4 regions of the Chryseobacterium sp. GW821-FHT04C04 genome follow, and region 2 is predicted to be linked to each of the others. Evidence: riboswitches for the same ligand, from Rfam matches in the RefSeq annotation. Region 2 holds a riboswitch; each other region holds the start of a gene.
What was found. Region 2 has a riboswitch for S-adenosylmethionine ahead of AC07UM_RS23350 (TonB-dependent receptor plug domain-containing protein). Riboswitches for the same ligand answer to the same signal wherever they lie in the genome.
Positions count from the first base shown of each region.

Region 1 (3,738 bases), on a different contig from region 2:
TAATGTCAACTGATTGAAAACATTCAGGCTTTTAATAAATTCTTCATTTGAAATCTTCCATGAACCTCCTACTGACCAGAATCTCCCCCATCTGTTATCTTTTTCAAATCTTGAAGAACTGTCTGCTCTTCCTGAAGCGGATAAGAAATAAGTATTATTATAATCGTAATCTACTTTTCCGAGGAAACTCAATAAGCTTAATTTATTACTGTTTCCACTGAAACTTCCTAATAAAGAAGCGGCATCCGGCTCATAATAGTAAGGCAATGAGAACTGGCTTCTCGTTCCTGAAATCGTCTGATAATCGTATTTATAGAATTCGTGTCCTGCCAAAACATTTACATGGTGCTTTCCAAATTTCTTATCATAGGTAAGAATATTACTGGTAGTATAAGAAAGTGTTCTAGCACTGCTTTTCGTCACCGAACCTCCAATTTCAGCACCTTGTCCCAGCAATGGATTTGAATAATAATGTCCATAATAGTTGACTAAATCTACGGAAAAACTTGTCTTGAATTTCAACTCCGGTAAAAAGGTAAATTCCATGAATCCTTTCCCTGAGAAGTTATCTTCTTTATTTTCATTTTTATCCAGCGGCAGCGTTGCTGCTGCATTCTGGTTCTGAAGTGCATTCGTAGGTCTGTATTTCCCAAAATCATAAATTCTGTCTCCGGCAGCATCCAGCACAAATGATCCATCAGGATTTCTTTCATAATAAGGATAGAATGAAGGAATAAATCTTGCCACATTGATGATATTGCTTGCTTTGGAATCTGAAGAAGTAGGCGCCTGCTGTACACTGTTTGTATAGCTTAAATTCACCCCGACATTCAGCCATTTTTTCACTTCAGAATTGATCTTTAATCGGGTATTATATCTTTTAAATCCTGATTCAATAGCCATTCCTTTGTCATCCAGATAGCCTAGGGAAAAGAAATAATTACTTTTCTCACTTCCTCCACTTATATCAAGATCTACCTGATTTCTTGAAGCCACTCTCTGTAAGATGTCTCTCCAGTCGTCATTCCATAAAGGGGATGCCCCAGGTAATAATTTTCCGTCTGTTCCTACAGGTTTTGCATAACTTGTTCCGTAAGGGTTGATCCCAAGTGTGGAAACAAGATTGTCTGTCGCCATCTGGGCTGCCTGTTGAGCAGACACTTTGCCAGATTGATAGCCGTTTCGCAATGCTTCCCAATATAATTGAAAATACTGGTCTGTATTGACCTGTTCATAATCTTTTACGGCTCTTCCTGAGAATCCCTGGCTGATATTAAAATTAACTTTTGCTTCTCCTTTTTTACCTGATTTTGTAGTAATGATGATAATTCCATTGGCACCTCTTGAACCATACAATGCACTTGCTGTAGCATCTTTCAGAACACTTATAGATTCAATATCACTTGGACTGATAGCGTTCAGATTTCCGTCAAATGGAATCCCGTCCACTACATATAAAGGATCGCTGGAAGCACTTATAGAGCCAATTCCCCTGATTCGGATCGTAGAAACTGCACCCGGCTGTCCTGATGCACTTGTCGTTTGAATTCCCGCAACCTGTCCTTCCAAAGCTTTGGTAATATTGGTAACAGGTCTGTTATTGATCTTATCACCGGAAATGGTTGCTACTGAGCCTGTATAGCTGTTTCTTTTCGCCTTTCCATAGGCCACCACCACTACTTCATCAATTTCTTTTTCATGGAGGCTATCTTTTTTGGGCTTGGAATTTTGTGCGTTTACATTGGTAATTCCCAGAAAAAATGCAGCAACCGGAGGTATCCAAGCTTTAGAATTAAATAAATATTTACTAATCATAATCAATTTTGTTTATCATATATTAAAAATTTACCCTTTGCAGAAAAGACAGCAAAGGGCATCGATAAATACGATAAACCAAATGCTTATTTTTCCTTTAAAGGCTGAACGTAACACCTTGCCTCTTGGAGGTAGGTTGTTAAGATTTCACAGGGTCAGTTCCCTCCATCTTTCTTTATAAGCCGATCGAAATATGACTGCAAAGCTATAAAGTTTTAGTCTACAAAACAAGTAGACTTATATTTTTTCATGATAAATTTTTAAAAATTAACATAATATTTTAATAAAAGTCATTAAAATAGGGAGTTACACTCGTTATCACTTTCACAAACATGACAAATATCATTATCAATAATTCAATTGAGCACACAGTATGCTTTAATGAAATTTTTGACCATTAATTGAAAAAAGTTTTTAATTTTATGGGATGAAAGTTTTGATTATAAACGGTCCTAATCTCAACCTTTTAGGTACCAGAGAACCGGAAATCTATGGAAATGTTTCTATGGAAAGCTATTTGGAAATTTTAAGATCTGAGTTTCAGTCTTATGAATTAAAATATTACCAGTCGAATATTGAAGGAGAGCTCATCAACAGACTTCAGGAAGATGATTTTGATGCGGTCGTTATTAATCCCGGAGCTTTTACTCATTATTCCTATGCTATTGCGGATTGTTTAAAAAATATCCGAAAGCCAAAAGTAGAGGTTCACATCAGTAATATTTATAAACGAGAAGAATTCAGACAGAAATCTGTCACAGCTGCCAATACAGATGCTGTTTTATCCGGCTTCGGAATGGATGGATACAGATTGGCTTTATTAAGTTTGAAGTAATTTTCAGGAATTATTTTGTCCACTGATTACACAGATACTTATGGATTATGAGCTAAAATTCACTGAAAAAGATCTTCATAATTAGCTAGATTTATGAGAATTAAAATAAAAAAGCCTCATCTATGATGAGGCTTTTCTGTATATTATATATAACTATTAGATAGTTTGTCCCTGCAATTGAGGTCCTGAAGCAATTAATTTCTTACCTTCTTCAGTATCACAATACTGCTCAAAGTTTTTGATATATCTTGAAGCAAGATCTTTTGCTTTTTCCTCCCATTCTGAAACATTTTCGTACGTATCTCTAGGATCTAAAATTCCTGTAGAAACATTTGGTAATTCAGTAGGAATCTCAAGGTTCATGATCGGAACCTGAGTTTTAGGAGCGTTATCGATAGAACCGTCAATGATGGCATCAATAATTGCTCTTGTATCTTTCAAAGAAATTCTGTTTCCAGTACCGTTCCAACCCGTATTTACCAAATATGCTTTAGCACCGTGCTCCTGCATTTTACCGATCAATGTTTTAGAATACATTGTTGGGTGTAATGTAAGGAACGCTTCTCCAAATGCAGGTGAGAAAGATGGCTGAGGTTCTGTAATTCCTCTTTCAGTTCCGGCTAATTTAGAGGTATAACCGCAAAGGAAATGGTATTGAGCCTGATCTTCATTCAAGATGGAAACCGGAGGAAGTACCCCGAATGCATCTGCAGAAAGATAAACAATCTTTTTAGCATGACCTGCTTTAGAAGGCAATACAATTTTGTTAATATGATAGATTGGATAAGAAACTCTTGTATTTTCTGTGATCGATCCATCTGTATAATCTGCAACTCCATTGTTCACAACAACGTTTTCAAGCAGTGCATCTCTCTTGATCGCTCTAAAAATATCTGGTTCTTTTTCTTCTGATAAGTCAATTACTTTTGCGTAGCATCCTCCTTCGTAGTTGAATACTCCGTTATTATCCCAACCGTGCTCATCGTCACCGATAAGGTATCTCTTAGGATCTGCTGATAAAGTCGTTTTACCTGTTCCTGAAAGACCAAAGAATAAAGCTACATCACCTTTCTCTCCAACGTTTGCAG
Region 1 covers NZ_JBWKTO010000003.1:173,560-177,297, forward strand. The annotation lists gene AC07UM_RS10705 (SusC/RagA family TonB-linked outer membrane protein) at 1-1,815, opposite strand, end outside; SAM riboswitch class I at 1,899-1,999, opposite strand; gene AC07UM_RS10710 (type II 3-dehydroquinate dehydratase) at 2,243-2,650, shown strand; gene pckA (phosphoenolpyruvate carboxykinase (ATP)) at 2,807-3,738, opposite strand, start outside.
Region 1: linked by a shared signal. The riboswitch ahead of AC07UM_RS10705 (SusC/RagA family TonB-linked outer membrane protein) and the one ahead of AC07UM_RS23350 (TonB-dependent receptor plug domain-containing protein) in region 2 are both predicted to bind S-adenosylmethionine.

Region 2 (3,738 bases):
TTCCAGCAGCCATCCGTCCGTAACTTCCAGCTCTGCATCGGCATATGCGGCAACGCTGTTTCTGTTTCCTGAAACAGCATTTTCAGGACTAAACCCAGGAAAAACCTGTGCTCCTGCAGGTCTAATATTTCCGAAGAAGTCGGTTACTTTTTCATTTTCAGGGGTTTTAGCCGTTACCACACGCCCATAAATATCATAAGAAGCATAAGAGTTTTCTTTTCCGACATTCACTTTATAGTTTTCATGTCGGTATTCAGCACCAAAGGCAAGGTTTAATCCTTTCAGCACATCATATTTTTTGGAGAAATCCAGATTAACGGTATTTTGTGAAAACTCAGATCCTCCGGCATCAAAAGTTCTTGGAGAGCTGTCTGTAAGTGAAGCGTTAAATGTATTCACAACTCCAAAACCAAAGGTATTTTTTCCAAAAGTATTGCTGAGATCCACATTCCAGCCATTCCATTTCCCTTTAATTCCGGCAGCAAGAGAATAATCATTTACTGTTGCTTCAATCTGAGGAAGATATCCATTGGGAGTAACAGCATTGATGTTTCTTTCTGTATTCGGAAGTCTGTAAAATCCTCCGGCATTTCCAAGACGGTAACTGTAGCCACCGAATGAGTAAACTTTCCAATCATCATTCACAGGAATTTCAGAATTGAAAAAGAGCTGCCCCGACTGTAATTTGGACTGCCCCGCTCTGAGGCTGAAATCTTTTCTCTCCAATCCTCTGTAATTAAGTTCCTGTGATGTAAAATCTTGACCCAATATTTTTTGAAGATCGGAAATGCTGTTTGCTCCCGAAATTTGAGATTGAAAAGCAGTTCCAAAATAATTTACCTTAGCGGCATACTGTTTAACGGTATTAATAATCTGCTGAGTATTGGAAGTATTGGTGATATTTTTATACAGACCGTCAATATTAACGCCATCCTGCAATGCTCTGTAATTAATGGCATTATAAGCATTGAAAATATCACCTTCCCTTACTCCCGCTCTGGAATAAGGATCTCGGTATTGTGCAGAACCTGTAATATTAATAAATCCTGTTTTTCCAATTTTAGCACCATAGTTAAGGTCTACAGAAATAGTCTGCCCATCTACTCCTCCGGAAAAATTATTGGTAACAGGAGAAGCATATCCTCCCAGAAATACCTGTCCGGAAAGCCCCAGTCTCTTTTTTAGTCCGAGATTAACGACTCCTGCAATGGCATCAGAACCATATTGAGCAGAAGCTCCATCTCTTAAAACCTCTATTTTTTCCAAAGCAAAAGCCGGAATAGCATTTAGATCGGTTCCCACAGATCCTCTTCCTGGTGTAAGGGTAACATTAATCAATGAAGACTGATATCTTCTTTTTCCATTGAGTAAAACCAACACCTGATCCGGACCCAGTCCTCTTAAAAGGGCTGGATCTACAAAATCAGTTCCATCGTTCACCGTATGAGAGGTGGATGAAAATGAAGGTACAATATAATTTAAAGCCTGGCTGATATTGTTAGTTGGACTTTGTTTTAAAATTTTAGAAATATTAATGATATCCACCGGAACGGGTGTATCGGTCAGTGATCTTCCGGAACCTCTTGATCCAAGAATAACCACATCATCTATTTTCTTAGATTGTAAAGTATCTGTCTGCGCATAATAAAATGTAGAGATAAGCGCAATAGAAGGAACAAAGATTTTTTTCTTGAAATTATGCATTTTGTTGTTTATTTTTTGTTGTTAAAAATTGTTTTTTGAGCAAAAAAATCCTGTAGCCTTAAATTGTAAGGTTACCATAGATGCTCGAAATGTTTGTATTATTTTTTAGAAATAGAAAAGACTAGAAACAACAACACATGCGCATATAGAAATGGCATGAGAACATATCAGAATAATGAAGACTCACTTCATGATCCGAGGCATAAAAAATAATTGATGTAAGGTGATTTCCCTTGTCTTTAAACATTTGATTTTAACTTTAAAACAAAAATTCAAGATGGGGTAATGATAGAATGATAAACATTTTTTCCGGAAGATCCGGCTTATCGATTGCAGCACCTTGCTTGTTTTTGCAGGTTGCTATCCCATCTAGAGATTCTTGATAATTACCTGACAAAGATATAATTATTTCGTAAATAAAAAAATATTTGGCTTAATTTTTCGATTTTCAACATTTTAGCGTAACAATTTATCTTTTTCAGCGTCTAACCGGATATCAGTAAAAAACATTATGAAAAAAACTATCTTCGCTTTATCATTGGTAAGTTCTATGCTGGTCTTCTCACAAGAAAAGAACAATACTGCTGATAAAGAAAAGCAAATTGAAGGTGTAGTCATCACCAAAACTAAAAAAGCCGTTGAGCAAAAAGCAGACCGTACAATTTTTGATTTTTCCGAACAGCCACAGCTGAATAATGGAAACGTTTTGGAAGGAATCAAAAAACTTCCGGGGCTTGTATCAACAGATATTGCAGGGATGATGTATCAGGGAAAAATCCTGGATGTATATCTGAACGGAAGACCTTTGAATATCACCTCTAATGAATTGAACTCTTTTCTTGAAGGAATGCCAGCCAATTCTGTAGAAAGAATTGAAGTGATCACCCAGCCCGGTGCTGAATTTCCAGCGACTTCCGGAGGTGCCATCATGAATATCATTACCAACAAAAACGCTAATAAATATTTAACCGCTACGTATTCAGGGAATTACTCTTTCACGAATTACGATAAATATAGAAACAGAACAACGAATTCTGTTAATTTAAATGCCAGAAATAAATATTTCGGATGGCAGCTGAACGTAGGGCAGAATTACCGTGAAAGTATGCTGAACGGCCAGCAGGATGAACTGTTAACAAGTCATACCGACAGATATGGGCGTGGATATTTTGCAAAATCAGGATTGACTTTTGATTTAGGGCAAGACAGATTATTAGTAAACTACGATATTTATCACAATAATAATGACAACTACACTTTAAGTAACGGTCATGGAGATTTACCTTTTCAGAATAATCCAAAAGATTTAAAAGAAGCTTTTTATACTTCTTCGGATGTAGCTCATACCAATAGCTTGAGACAGGAAGCGGTGGTTACCTATCAGAAGCGTTTTGCAGACAAATCTCAAAAACTGGACTTCCAGTTGGGGTATACAAGATCTGACAGTAAGTTTGCTCAGGACAATTTCTTTCAGGATGGGACATTTGCAGCAGCTCCAAACCTGCCAATCAATAGTCCTACGAATGGATTAAAAGATATTCTGAACAATAAATCCGTGATGAATATTACCAACTTCAAGGTAGATTATGCTCAACCCATTAAGCTTCTTGATGGTGGAAAAATAAGCCTGGGAGGCCTATATGAAAGGCAGGATTATGATACGGAAAGTTTTGGGCTAACCAATCTTGAATATCAGAGACAGACGGCTTCAACCTATTTAGAATTTCAGGCTAAACTGAAAAAGTTTGACTTCACATTGGGTACTCGTGCTGAAAATTATGATATTACAGGAGTAACAAGATTCTTCGACAAAGATGCAAAGCTGGTGGAAGCTAATTTGATTCCTTTCAATAAATTTAAGCTTTTCCCAAATGCAAGCGTACAGTATAACATGATGAACCAGGTTTATATTGCTGCGAATTACAACAAAAAAATCAGTTTACCAAGTATTTCTGCCTTGAACCCCAATAACGTGACATTCTCCGGGCCAAGTACGGAAGTGAACGGTAACCCGAATCTACAGCCGACTATTTT
Region 2 covers NZ_JBWKTO010000009.1:91,504-95,241, forward strand. The annotation lists gene AC07UM_RS23350 (TonB-dependent receptor plug domain-containing protein) at 1-1,704, opposite strand, end outside; SAM-I-IV-variant riboswitch at 1,998-2,095, opposite strand; gene AC07UM_RS23355 (outer membrane beta-barrel protein) at 2,216-3,738, shown strand, end outside.

Region 3 (3,738 bases), on a different contig from region 2:
GTGACTCAGGCGGTTCCAAGCTGGATCCGACAGGGGATTAATTATCATCCTACAGATCAGACCAAAGTAGGGCTTGCATTGTATGCTCCCGGTAAAAACTTTGTGCATGTTATCGGCAGCTTTAACAACTGGGCTGTGAATGATGCCTATTTGATGAAAAAGGATACCACAAATCCTGATCTTTACTGGATTGAACTCAGCGGACTGACCCCTCAGCAATTATATTCTTTTCAATACAGAACCAATGATTTAAGAAAAGTAGCAGACCCTTATTCACCACAGATTTTATCTTCTTATGACGATCCATGGATTTCGGCTTCTACCTATCCAAATCTACCTGTATTCCCTGCAGGACAAGGTTTTGAAGTTTCTACATTTAAAACAGGGCAAACCGCTTATAACTGGCAGGTAACCAATTTTCAAAGACCTGCGAAAGAAGATCTGATCGTATATGAATTATTATTAAGAGACTTTACTCAGGAAAAAAACTGGCAGTCACTGATCAACAAGATTTCTTATTTGAAGAATTTAAAGATCAATGCTATAGAATTGCTTCCCATCATGGAATTTGATGGAAATCTTTCCTGGGGATACAATACTTCCTTCCATTATGCATTGGATAAAGCATATGGAACTCCTGAAAAATTCAAAGAATTTGTGGATCTGTGCCACCAAAACGGAATTGCGGTGATTTTAGATGTCGCCTTTAATCACGCAACAGGACGCTCACCTTTGGTAAGACTTTGGAATATAGACCCTGATGGAGACGGTTATGGAAATGTTGCTCCGGATAACCCTTATTTCAATCAGGTTCCCAAACACTCTTATAATGTGTTTAACGATTTTAATCATACAAGTTCTTCAACTCAATATTACGTTGAAAGATGCCTTCAGCAATGGTTGACAGAATATCACATCGATGGATTCCGTTGGGATTTGACGAAAGGATTCACCCAAAGCTGCTCTGAAAATGATGAAGCCTGTACCAATGCTTATCAACAAGACAGAGTTGACATTATGAAACATTATGCAGACAGGCAGTGGGCTATTGATCCCAATTCTTATATGATTTTCGAACACCTGGGAACAGATGCAGAAGAACAGCAATGGGCCAACTACAGAATAGCAGAAGGAAAAGGTGTTATGCTTTGGAATAAACAAACCGATCCCTATAATCAAAATACCATGGGATATAAGGAAAACAGCAATTATGACCGTATGAATCACAGTCTTCATGGCTTTACCAATATGAGTGCAGTGGGATATGGGGAAAGTCATGATGAGGAAAGACTCATGTTTAAAAACCTTGAATATGGTGCAGTGAATGGAGGTTATAGTGTTAAAAATCTGAATACGGCTCTTGAAAGAATGAAAACCTTCGGAGCTACATTCTTCACTATTCCCGGTCCGAAAATGATCTGGCAGTTTGGAGAATTAGGATACGAATTCAGTATCAACAGATGTGCGGATGGTACGATCAACAGCGGATGCAGAACAGATGAGAAACCAGTTGCATTTACTCTGGGATATGATACGGATGTAAACAGAAAAGCAGTGTATGATACATGGGCTAAAATAATCAACATCAGAAATACCCATCAGATTTTCAAATCTAAAACATACAGCATAGAATCCAATAATCTTACGAATGATCCTGATGGACTGATCACCAGGATTTATCTCTATGATACAACCATTACTACCGGAATAAAGAATGTGGTGGTATTGGCTAATTATACTACTTCTGCACAAAATGTTGTTCCTTACTTTCCTTACACAGGTCAATGGCAGAATCTGATGGATGACAGTGTTTCCAATATAGCTTCAACAACAGCTCCGATAACTTTACAGCCTGGAGAATACAGGGTTTTCGGAAATTATGCAGGAGCTTTGTCAACAAAGGATACTCACGCAGCTAATAAATTATCCCTTCAGATTGCTAATAATCCAATACAAAACGGGATCGCAAAATTAATTTTTAACAAAGCAAAAAACGGAGAGATTTTATTTTTTGACATGACCGGTAAAAAGCTGGATTCATTCAGACTTGATAAAGAAAACGGGACTTATGAAACCAAAATCAATTATCCGCCAGGAACTTATCTGGTTCAGTTAAAATCGGAAACAGGAATCGCAATTCAAAAGATGATTGTTAAGTAAAACAAAAAGGCAGATTGGCAGAAGAGCTGATTTGCCTTTTTTGTATATTGAAAAAAATAGTCTACTTTTGTGGTAGATTTATCAAGAAAGGTGGAGGGATTTGGCCCAAAGAAACCTTAGCAACCTGTACAATTCAAAAAAGTGCAAAGGTGCTAATTCCAACCCGAAAGGGGAGATAAGTGAAGTCAATATTCTTATATGAATTCCATTTCTTGAAGTCTTGTTTATCTGCGAAAAGGTTCGCAGGAATGTTATTATTAATTGGCAAGAACGAAAAATGAAAAAATTAAGTACAGCAGTATTTTTGCTGAGTGTAATTTTGGTAGCTGCTCAGGAGAATGAGGAGAAAGGAAAACAAATCGAAGACATTATCATTGTCGGAAACCGAAATGTCAAAAGAACAAAACTTGAGACACCGGTTCCTGTAGATGTTATCAATATTGACAAGATCCAGAGAAGCTCTCCACAAATGACCGCTCAGGATCTCCTGAACTATGTGATCCCATCATTCAACGCAGTGAGACAATCTGCTTCTGACGGTACAGAACATATTGATCCCGTATCCTTAAGAGGAATGGGACCAGATCAGATTTTGGTATTATTAAACGGAAAAAGAAGACATTCTACATCGTTAGTCAACTATCAGAATACCGTAGGAAATGGCTCTGTAGGAACAGATCTTGGCACAATTCCCATCATTGCAATTGATAGAATAGAAGTCTTAAGAGACGGAGCAGCGGCACAATATGGCTCTGATGCTATCGCAGGAGTGATCAATATTATTCTTAAGAAAAATGCCGGAGCCTCTGCAAGTCTTACTTATGGAGTAAGCGGAAGAAATGATGGCGATACTTATCAGGCCGGAGCCAATTACGGAACTTCATTAGGAAAGAAAGACGGCTATATTAATCTTTCACTACAATTAAGCCATAGAGGAAAAACAACAAGAACTCAAAATCATGATTTAGATATTTTCGGAGATAATTTTGCATATGCGTTTGCAAATGATCCTGAAGCGGCAAGAGCTGCAGATGATGCAAAGATTAAAGAACGAGGATTGACGCGTGATGATTTCAATTTTCAGATCGGAGATGCCCAGATTAGACAGGGACAGCTGTTTTTCAACGCAGAATACCCTTTTAATGATAATTTTAAACTGTATTCTTTCGGAGGTTTTAGTATCAAAGAAGGAAAAGGTTTTGGTTTCAGAAGACTTCCGAGCGAAACATCTAATGTCGTTTCATCTATTTACCCAAACGGGTTTCAGGCAAGTCTTGGATCTCAGGTCTATGATGTGTCTTATGCTGTAGGCGCAAAATATAATGTCAATAACTGGCTATTCGACCTGAGTAATACCTTCGGAAGCAATACGTTCAATTATAATGTAAACAATACGAATAATGCTTCCCTTGGGGCAAAATCGCCAACCCGTTTTTATGCAGGAGCCCATAGTTTCCTTCAAAATACCGTTAATCTTGATGTTTCTAAAAATATAAATCGTTTCAATATCGCATTCGGAGGAGAATTCAGATTTGAACAATACCAGATCAAGGCCGGAGATGAGGCTTCTTACACCCA
Region 3 covers NZ_JBWKTO010000007.1:85,832-89,569, forward strand. The annotation lists gene AC07UM_RS22060 (alpha-amylase family glycosyl hydrolase) at 1-2,160, shown strand, start outside; SAM riboswitch class I at 2,236-2,342, shown strand; gene AC07UM_RS22065 (TonB-dependent receptor plug domain-containing protein) at 2,438-3,738, shown strand, end outside.
Region 3: linked by a shared signal. The riboswitch ahead of AC07UM_RS22065 (TonB-dependent receptor plug domain-containing protein) and the one ahead of AC07UM_RS23350 (TonB-dependent receptor plug domain-containing protein) in region 2 are both predicted to bind S-adenosylmethionine.

Region 4 (3,738 bases), on a different contig from region 2:
ATGCTGACCGTCCTTTAATTCCATATTTCGGTCAAAAGCTCCAATGTTATCAAGACCAAGGAAGCCGCCTCCAAAAATATTTTTACCGTTTTTATCCTTTCTGTTAACCCACCATGTAAAATTTAGCAACAACTTCTGGAAAACTTTCTCTAAGAATAGCAGATCCGGCTTGCCATTATTTTTTTCATCAATCTTAAAAACACGGAAGCATGACCATGCATGTACAGGAGGGTTCACATCGCTCATGTTCCATTCATAAGCAGGAAGCTGTCCGTTAGGATGCATGTACCATTCTTTGGTCAACAGTAAAAGCTGTCCCTTGGCAAATTCTGCATCGATGATTGAAAAAGGGACACAGTGAAATGCCAGATCCCAGGTGGCATACCATGGATACTCCCATTTATCAGGCATAGAAATAATATCCTTATTGTGGAGATGATTCCACTCTGTATTTCTTACATATTCGTTGAAATTTCTTGGTGCTTCAAAGTTGGGATCACCTTTCAGCCATTTTCCGATATTGTAATGATAGAACTGTTTATTCCAGAGGAGTCCGGCAAAAGCCTGTCTCTGAACATTTCTTTCATCTTCATTTACAGTATCGTTCTGAATTTCGTTATAAAACTCTTCAGCTTCAGCTTGTCGGGTATTGAAAATATGATCAAAACTGTTAAAAGGTTCATCCGTTTCTTCAGGACACAATCTGAATTCAAAGACTTTTGATTCTCCTCCACCGATAATCTCATCAATCAGAAAAGAAGCTTTTGTTCCTCTTTTTTCAGGATTTACGGTATCTCTCTGATGAATAATAAAATCATTGATTCCATCTTTGAAATAAGCATTCTCTACTTTGGGAGCTCCGTAAAGTTTTGAAGTATTCGTTTCGTTATCACAAAATACACTTTGTGCATTTGTATTTCGGGAATAAAGCTTTTTAATCGATATACTGTCATGACCAATATTGATACTTCCGTCATGAGAAGCATTAACCTCTCCTTTATAAGTATTGTATCCCCATTTCCAGTTATTTCTGAACCAGACTGTAGGAGCTACCAGAATAGAAGCCTCACGCTGGCTTCGATTACAAACGGTGACTCTTGCTAGGATATCGTTGTGATCTGCTTTACAGTATTCAATGAAAATATCGAAATACTCGTCATTATCAAAAATTCCGGTGTCGAAAATCTCATACTCCGGTTCCTTTTTGCTGCGTTTTCCGTTTTCTGTAACAAGATCATCGTAAGGAAATTCATTAATTGGATATTTATACACCATCTTCATATAGCTGTGGGTAGGTGTATTGTCCAGATAATAAAAGATTTCTTTGATGTCTTCACCATGATTTCCCTGAGGATTGCTCAACCCAAAGAATCGTTCTTTTATCATTTTATCTTTCCTGTTCCAGAACGAAAAAGCAAAACAGAAAAGCTGCTTTACATCAGAAATTCCTGCAATTCCTTCCTCTCCCCAGCGGTAAGCATAGCTCTCGGCATTATGATGATTGGTAAAATTCCATGCATTTCCATTGGGGCTGTAATCTTCACGTACATTTCCCCACTGGCGGTTGCTTACATATGGTCCCCAGTTTTTCCATTTAGTATCTTGTAATCTTTCTTTTTCAACGGTCATATTTCATCATTTTTCAATACGAAGTTAGTTTTTTTGAGAAGTAATTCCAATTTTTTTCATCTGAATAATTATTAATATAGCCTTGAAATACTTGTATTTAAGGGCTGTTTTAAATATTAAAATAATTTTTTTTTGAAATTAAAAGAAAAGAACTACCTTTGCATCATTCGTTCATTTAAATATTGAAAATGTTATCAAGAAAGGTTGAGGGATTAGACCCTATGAAACCTTAGCAACCCTTTGCGCAAGCAAAGAAGGTGCTACGTTCTACCAATTTATTTTGGACAGATAACTTACTGAAGTTCTTTTCAGCCATTTCCTGTGGCATTTTCAATTGTATTTGTAGTAAAATATAATAGAATTGAAAACAGAACTAAACTATATTAATCTTTCGTATCAGACTTATTCTCAAAAGGAATATCATATCTCATTAAGCTATCAGCTTTTTGGGAAAAATCTGTTTACAGCACCCATCATTCTAATCAACCATGCTCTTACCGGAAACTCAAATGTATCGGGAGAAAAAGGATGGTGGAAGCAATTGGTGGGAGAGAATCAGCTTGTTGATACGAATCAATATACTGTTCTGTGTTTCAATATACCCGGAAACGGTTATGATGATTTTTTAATTGAAGACTATGAAGACTTCACCCCTTCAGATATCGCTGCGATATTTCTGAAAGGGCTTGAAGCTTTACATATCAAAAATATATATGCCATTATTGGAGGCTCTCTTGGAGGGGGAATTGCATGGGAAATGCTTGCGAAGCAGCCGGATCTTGCAGAAATATTTATTCCCATAGCCTGTGATTACAGAACACACGACTGGCTTCATGCTCAATGTCTGGTTCAAAAGTTTTTATTGAATGATAAAGATGAACCATTACAGAAAGCGAGAATTCATGCGATGCTCTGTTATAGAACTCCACAATCACTCAACGATAGATTTCAAAACCAATATAATCAGGACAAACAACGCCTGGAATCAGAAGACTGGCTGGTTTACCACGGTAATGCATTAAACGAAAGGTTTAGTTTAAAAGCATACAAATTGATGAATCATCTCTTGATGAATATCAATGCTGAAGAGAAAGCACTGGAGAGGATCGAAGCACGAATGCACATGATCTCCGTAGATACAGACTTATTCTTCCCGGCTTCTGAAATCCGAATGTGTTTTGAAAACTTAAAAGAGAAAAATAAGGATGTTTCTTATCACGAGATCCAATCTATACATGGGCATGATGCCTTCCTAATGGAATATCAACAATTAAATAATATCATAAAAAACATTTTATAGAAGTAATGAAAAATGCTAACGAAATAAAATTTTTGAAAAACAGATCAATCATTAAATTTGAAGGAGAGGATTTCCTCGGAGAAATCGGGATTGACGGAAGAATTTTTAAAGCGCTTACTTTAGCGCGTATCAGTGTAGGAGTAATTTCTCAACAGGCCATAGAAAACGGAATTTCTATTTTGGTTCAGGAAATTGATGCAGAAAAAGCAGTAGCTTGTCTTATTGATGAGTTTGAAGCAGAAAGAAAATCTGGAAAAGTTTCTCAGATCTATAGTATCAATAATGTTTCTGTAATCGGTTTTGTAGCAGAAGATTTCAATAAAGTCTTTGCCGAACTGGCAAGAAATAATGTTTTCCCATTATTGCTGAATCAGGTAGCAGGAGAAAACAGAGTTAATATCGTAGTGACTTCTTCACAGGATGAAAAAACAAAAAATATCATAGAATCTGAAATTTTCAAAAAACCAAAGACGGTTCATCTGGCAATTATTGGTCACGGAAATGTAGGAAAGACATTAATACAGCAGGTACTTGAATCTGCAGAAGAAATTAAGAAACGTAAAAAAATAGACCTTAAAGTAGTTGCAGTAGCCAATTCAAAGAAAATAGCCTTCAACAAAAAAGGATTCGATGCCAATTGGGGCGATGAGGTTTTGACAGCAGAACATCCGTCGAATGTAGAAGAACTTATTAATTTCTCTAATGAAAATCAACTGGAGAATCTTATCGTTGTGGATAACACAGCAAGTAAAGATTTTGTAAAGAACTATCATGCTTTGGCAGAAAACGGATTCGATCTGGTTTCTTCC
Region 4 covers NZ_JBWKTO010000003.1:13,666-17,403, reverse strand. The annotation lists gene AC07UM_RS09935 (MGH1-like glycoside hydrolase domain-containing protein) at 1-1,629, opposite strand, end outside; SAM riboswitch class I at 1,818-1,924, shown strand; gene AC07UM_RS09930 (alpha/beta fold hydrolase) at 1,991-2,929, shown strand; gene AC07UM_RS09925 (ACT domain-containing protein) at 2,935-3,738, shown strand, end outside.
Region 4: linked by a shared signal. The riboswitch ahead of AC07UM_RS09930 (alpha/beta fold hydrolase) and the one ahead of AC07UM_RS23350 (TonB-dependent receptor plug domain-containing protein) in region 2 are both predicted to bind S-adenosylmethionine.